Linked DNA regions of Methanolobus zinderi. The protein of the gene in region 1 binds, or shares a complex with, the protein of each later gene. Links are inferred from orthologs where the notes say so. Each region holds a gene or a part of one and is shown on either strand. Other genes may lie near its edges.

Evidence for each region.
Region 2: the proteins of hdrC (region 1) and hdrA2 are in contact, whole or in part, in a cryo-EM structure (PDB 7BKB), measured with the Methanospirillum hungatei proteins. The link is inferred for Methanolobus zinderi from one-to-one orthologs. Residues at the interface, in WP_011448820.1 of Methanospirillum hungatei: Arg18, Arg19, Tyr20, His21, Leu22, Asp24, Ile40, Asn42, Met43, Cys44, Tyr45, Gln46, Arg65, Leu66, Arg69, Val72, Leu73, Leu75, Glu78, Arg100; in WP_011448822.1 of Methanospirillum hungatei: Lys396, Tyr441, Glu455, Tyr458, Tyr459, Gln462, His463, Lys467, Phe468, Ile469, Phe488, Asp491, Leu493, Leu494, Arg496, Pro497, Val498, Asp499, Val500, Glu501.

Annotation. Positions count from the first base shown.
Region 1 is NZ_CP058215.1:380,192-383,468, forward strand. Bases 112-3,058 are described here. They hold hdrC (CoB--CoM heterodisulfide reductase subunit C), read right to left. Parts: upstream 1,874-3,058; coding sequence 1,349-1,873; downstream 112-1,348. Other genes in these bases: HWN40_RS01870 (N-acetyltransferase), read right to left, coding at 112-229; hdrB (CoB--CoM heterodisulfide reductase subunit B), read right to left, coding at 439-1,347; glnA (type I glutamate--ammonia ligase), read left to right, coding at 2,236-3,058. Outside these bases: more of HWN40_RS01870, read right to left, coding at 1-111; more of glnA, read left to right, coding at 3,059-3,277.
Region 2 is NZ_CP058215.1:1,564,354-1,567,740, forward strand. The notes cover bases 94-3,150. They hold hdrA2 (CoB-CoM heterodisulfide reductase HdrA2), read right to left. Parts: upstream 2,771-3,150; coding sequence 416-2,770; downstream 94-415. Other genes in these bases: HWN40_RS07670 (4Fe-4S binding protein), read right to left, coding at 94-419; hcp (hydroxylamine reductase), read left to right, coding at 3,108-3,150. Outside these bases: more of HWN40_RS07670, read right to left, coding at 1-93; more of hcp, read left to right, coding at 3,151-3,387. UniProt on the Methanocaldococcus jannaschii protein: Part of a complex that catalyzes the reversible reduction of CoM-S-S-CoB to the thiol-coenzymes H-S-CoM (coenzyme M) and H-S-CoB (coenzyme B).

The DNA.
Region 1 (3,277 bases):
GATATTCTTTCTTTACGGCAAAGGACATCACCTCTGCCATGTCCTCCCAGCTTACCTGAAGGGCACAGCAGCCTATGATCTCGTTATCTATCTCACAGACGTAGAAACTGCGGGTGAACTCATAGAGTTCACTTAAAGAACGCTGGAGCATCAGTTCCTGTTTTGCATAGTTATCTATGATGCTCTTTATACCTGGTATATCGTTAACAATAGCCTTTCTTATTATCAATCATAGATCTCCGGAAATCATTAAAGGAAAAATAGCGAGCGTGAAGGGATTTGAACCCCCGGCTTGCAGCTTAGGAGGCTGCCGCCATATCCTGACTAGGCCACACGCTCATATCGCGGTACACTGTAATAGCATTCAGTTTCTTAAACTTATTGGTGGAATCTTATGTTCAGGATACTATAATATAGAATATAGATTTTTCTTCACGATTATTCCATTTCCTCTGATAGTAATATACGTTCTATCTTTTCAATGAAGTCTTTATTGATAGTGACATTTCGGTCTATCCCCAGCATCTCCGCGGGAAAACCCATTGCCAGTCCCAGAAGTTGCGTGTAGTGCAATACCGGTATATTATAGTCTGTTCCGGTCTTCTGTCTGATCTCCTCCTGGCCCGCATCAAGTTGCATATGGCAGAAAGGACAGGCATTGACTATACAGTCGATATTCGCCTCCTTTATTCGGGAGAGTTTGTGGTCTGCCATCTTCAGGGAATCGTCCTTTAATGCCGAACGCACTCCTCCACCGGCTCCGCAGCATTCCATCTTATCCGGGTAATCCACACTTGTTGCACCCAGACACTCGATCAGCTCGTCGAAGAACTCAGGACGCTCAAAGGCTCCAAGCCCCCTGCTCCTTGATGGTTTGAGCAGGTGACATCCGTAATGCACGGCAACCCGGAGGTCAAGTGTTTTATCCAGATGTGATCTTATATTATCTATACCTACGTCTTTGTAGAGGTACTCTATTATATGTCTGACCTCGACATTTCCTTTGAATTCCTTTCCGAGCTTTGCCAGATGCTCATTGGTCTTCTCCCTTAACTGCGGCTCGCTCTTTAATATTTGGTTTGCATCGGCCAGTGAAGCAAAGCATCCGTTGCATATGGTCAGTATGTCTCTCTGCAGGGTTTCGGAAAGTACTATATTGCGGGCTGCAACAGCAAGCCAGGTTGGTTCGTCAAAAGATCTGAACACTCCCGGGGCAGGGCAGCAGGAAGCACCTTCAAGGTCGACAAAATCGATATCCAGTTTTGCAAGACATAACCTGGTTGCCATCTCTATACCGGGATATCTGTTTGGTATCAGGCAGCCAAGAAAGATTGTAAGTCCTTTCATTTTACTTCCTCTTCAAGCTCCCTTTCCTTTTCTTTCCCAGCAATCTGTCAAAGCCACATGAGCTGAGGAGTGTTTTTATTTCTTCAAGCTCTTCCGGATACTTGTGGACGGTTTCGGGTAACTCTTCAAGTCCGATCTCAACTCTGTTTTTTCTGTTCTCCTCATCAATTGGCACTGCATGACCATGCTCAAGGAGAAGTTCACTGACCTTTCTGTGCTCGGAATGCATTATCCCTTCATGTGCTGCAAGTGTCCTGATACCGAGTACTGCGTCTACGATATCAATGTTCCTCGGGCAGCGCTCCTGGCAGTTGTAACAGGTGGTGCACATCCATAATTCCTCTTCCCGGATCACGTCGGAATTCCTGGCGGCTTTTCTGACAAGTTTCCGGATGTTAAGGCTGGTATGCCTGCCGGAAGGACAGCTGCCGCTGCATACGCCACACTGCATACACTTGAATATATCCTTGCAGGCATTTTTGACTCCGCTTGATATGCCTGCATTGTCCTGTGATGTATAAGACATGGTACTCACATTTTTGAGAGCTTTTTCGTGAAGTAAAATTATAGCTCCTTCTCTGTATTTTTTGCAAATCTGATAAACCTTCCGACAAAAAATGGTCCGAAATCTCGGTCAGGGTTATCGCTTGTTTTTCTTCCACGTTCTGAGATCCTTTAGCTTACTGGGAAAACGTCTGCATATTGGAGCACTTATTCTTCCGTGTACCAAATAGAAACTCTACCGTGCATGTTTATTAGTTATAAGCTCTCTTTGTTTGTAGGAGTTAGAAATGGGGTTTTCATGCCAACTACAAAGCGATACTTATTTATAGAGGATAATAGGTAATGGGATACTTACAACCCCTAATGAATAGAGGAGTAATCAAAATGGTAAAATCAAATCCAGTAACAAAGGAAGAAGTGTTACAGGCTGTAACTGAGAACGATGTTAAATTCATAAGAATCCAATTCACCGACACAATGGGTATGATCAAAAGCTGGGCAATCCCTGCAGAAGATCTCGATGAAGCATTTGAAAATGGTGTAATGTTCGATGGTTCATCAATCGAAGGTTTCACAAGGATCGAAGAGTCCGACATGATCCTCATGCCAGACCCAACAACCTTCAGAATTCTCCCATGGAGACCTCAGGAAGGCGCAGTCGCCCGTATCATTGGTGATGTATACAGACCAAACGGTCAACCATTCGAAGGCGACCCAAGATACGTCCTGAAAAGAGCTATCGAGAAGGCAGCAGAAAAGGGCTACACAATGAATATCGGTCCTGAGTGTGAATTCTTCCTGTTTGAGCTCGATGAGAATGGTCACCCAACCACAAACCTTACAGACCACGGTGGATATTTCGACTTCACACCTCTTGACAAGGCACAGGATGTAAGAAGAGCAATAGACTTTGCTCTTGAGGATATGGGATTCAAGATCGAAGCATCCCACCACGAGGTAGCTCCATCACAGCACGAGATAAACTTCAGATTCGGTGATGTACTTACCACATGTGACAACATTGTAACATTCAAATATGTTGTAAAGTCCATTGCAGCACACATGGGCTACTACGCAACATTCATGCCAAAACCACTCTTTGGTGAAAACGGTTCAGGTATGCACTCCAACCAGTCCCTCATGAAGGACGGCAAGAACGCATTCTACGATCCAAACACATCAGACCAGCTCTCAGAAACTGCAAAGCAGTACATTGCAGGTCTCCTCACACATGTCCGTGACTTCGCTGCAATCACAAATTCAACAGTAAACTCATACAAGAGACTTGTTCCAGGATATGAGGCACCTATCTACTGTACATGGTCTTCAGCAAACCGCAGTTCCCTTATCAGGATCCCTGCAACAAGAGGAAAGGGTACAAGGGTAGAACTGAGATGCCCGGACCCAGCATGTAACCCATACCTTG
Region 2 (3,387 bases), 1.2 Mb from region 1 along the record:
TCGGGACATGATGCTTTGCAGAGGGCACATGGCAGGCATTTCTCGTTCATCCTGACATATGAATCGAATTCCGGGAACTTCTCATGTTCCGGGAAATCACCTTCTGATGTCATTTTGAATGCTTTTACCGGACAGAAACTTGCACACATTGAACAGAAAGTGCACTTATCAAGATCAAGTGTCACAGGCGGAGCATCAAGGCCAGTGGATATCTCCTGCATGGGACCGAGTTCCAGTGCCTTTGTGGGGCACAGGCCGACACAGAGACCACAGCCAATACAGCGCTTGTAATCATAATCAAGGAACTTGACTGATTCATCGGTTATCAGCTTGTAGATGAAATGTGTATCTTCCACATCCATTTCCCTTATAACTGTCAGTGAATCTTCCTCGCAATTGTCCTCACGTTTTTCAGTCATTGGGGCTCCTCCAGCAGTTCGGAACCTATAGGACCGATCTTTTCCAGATATTCAACCATGTCCTCAATCGTGTTTGCAAATTTCTCACCTTCGGCAGCGGATAACCATTCCACCTTCAGCCTTTCGGGATCGATGCCTATGTCCTTCAATACTTCCTGAAGGGCTTCCATCCTGTGCTTTGCATTGTAATTGGCAAAGATATAGTGACACTCACCAAGCCTGCAACCTGCTACAAGCACACCGTCGGCACCCTGTTCAAATGCCTCGAGCACGAATGCAGGATCAACACGTCCTGCACACATGACCTTGATTGTCCTGATATTGCTCGGATATTGAACCCGTGATGTGCCAGCAAGGTCGGCACACTTATAGCTGCACCAGTTACACAGGAATGCGATTATAAGGGGGAACTGGGACTTGACCTCGGTGGCTGCACGTATCTGCGAGAAGATCTGCTCGTCAGTACTGTTACGCATGGATATGGCATCTGACGGACAGGATGCACTGCATGCACCGCATCCCATGCAGGAAAGCTCATCCACAACAGCCTTGTGGTCAATCATACTGATCTTATTGAACTGACACACATCGGCACAGATGGAACAGCCGATACATGCATCAGGATTAACATGTGCACTGAGCGGATCGCTTTCCAGCTCACCCTTTGAGAGCAACTGCATTACCTTGGAGGCTGCTGCACTGCCCTGGGCTATGGAAACCTGTATTTCCTTGGGTCCGGAGGCGCATCCTGCTATATAGATTCCCTTTACATGAGAATCAACCGGACGCATCTTGGGATGGGCTATTGAAAAGAAACGGTCAGAACGTGTAGTCAGATTCAGCACACGGGAGATTTGGTCGGCATCCGATACGGTTTCCATACCTGTTGCCAGAATTACCATATCATACGGGTCTTCATGTATCTCACCTGCAAGTGTATCCTCATAACGCAGACTAAGTCTTCCGCTATCTTCCGGCAGTATCTCTGCAACCCTGCCACGAGTGAAGTTGATACCCATGGACTGGGTCCTTATATAGTATTCCTCGTACATCTCACCGGATGCACGGATGTCAATGTAATGAATGGTAATATCCATGTCAGGATAGCGTTCCTTGAGCAACTGGGCATTTTTCATGCTGGACATGCAGCAGACCCTGGAACAATATGGATTATCCACCTTCTCGTCCCTTGAACCCACACACTGGATGAATGCAACCTTGTGCGGAACATCTCCGGTGGACGGGACAAGCACCCTCCCCCTGGTGGGACCGGCAGCATTTAACAGGCGTTCCAGTTCCATATTGGTGATGACATCGGGATAGATTCCGTAACCGTACTCCGGCTTGCGTGACGCATCAAAGAGCTTGTAACCGGTTGCAAGCACTATGGCACCCACAGTGAACTCCAGCGTTTCCTCCTTCTGCTCATAATCGATGGCATCCGCCGGACATGCCTGCTTGCACAGGCCACAGCCAACGCAGTACTTACTGTCTATATAGACTACCTGTGGCACTGCCTGCGGGATTGGCATATTGATGGCTTTGGCCTTGCCAAGTCCGAAGTCGAATGGATTGGAAACTTCAACAGGACATACGCCACCACATTCTTCCACACAGCCCTTGCATTTGTCCTCATCCACATACCGGGGTTTTTGCTTAACGGTAACATGGAAGTTTCCCACAGAACCCGTGACCTCGCTGACCTCGGCCATCGTGATAAGATCTATGTTCGGATGGTTCTGCACATCGGTCATCTTGGGCGCGAGCACACAAATAGAACAGTCATTGGTTGGGAAAACCTCGTTGAGCAGAGCCATCTTGCCACCTATCGTGGGCTCCTTCTCAACCATGTAGACATGATAGCCCGAATCCGCAAGCGTGAGTGCGGCCTCGATACCGGCAACACCTCCCCCGATCACAAGCACATCCTTTGTGACCTCGACCTTCTCTATCTCCAGCGGATCGAGCAGTTTCAGTCTGGCAATACCCATCCTGATAAGATCAAATGCCTTCTGGGTGGCCATCTGTGGCTCTTCCTGGTGAACCCATGAGCACTGCTCACGGATGTTTACCATTTCCAGAAGGAAAGGATTAAGACCTGCCTTTGTAAGCACCCTCTTGAAAGTAGGCTCATGCAAATGAGGTGAACATGCAGCAACAAGCACACGATCAAGCTCGTTTTCCTTGATATCCTTGATTATGGATTCCTGTCCGGAATCAGAACACATGAACTGGATGTCCCTTACAACCGTAGCGTCCTCAAGATCGTTCACTTTCTCCTGAAGGGAAACGACGTTAATGGTATGGGCTATGTTCAGGCCGCAGTGACATATGTATACTCCGATGCGCATTTTGATTTTTCCTTGTTTTGAAGAATGGACGACGTGGAATGAGATATAGTTTTGGATAAAAGGAAAGAAACTTTGCTACCTATTGATCTTGAATAAAACCTATTTAAAATTGCCGGAACAAGAAAATCCATGACAAGCTAATTTTTAAAACAGGGCAATAGCCTGATAACCTGCATTTGTTAAAAAAGGTAAACACCTGATTGATGCACCTATTTTTAATTAAATAATCTATAATCCTCTCTTTCTGGAGTATCCGATCGGAAACTGTCTTACTTATAACACAGTATCACCAATATACTGGTATCCAAAAGATATCAATTAGTAAATGGTGAAAAATATGTTCTGCTACCAATGTGAAGAAACTCTTAACGGAACCGGATGTACAAAGAATGGCGTTTGTGGAAAGAAAGGCGATGTTGCAGACCTTCAGGATGATCTCATGTATCTGCTGAAAAGCATTGCATTCTATAACTCAAAGGCAAGGGCAAATGGCCTGAATGACGCAAGGACAGACAAGTTCATGCTTGATGGAATGTTTGCTACGGTCACAAATACCAATTTCAGTAAGACGGATTTTGAAAGACTTATCAGTGAAGGCTTTGAGATAAAAGACGGCA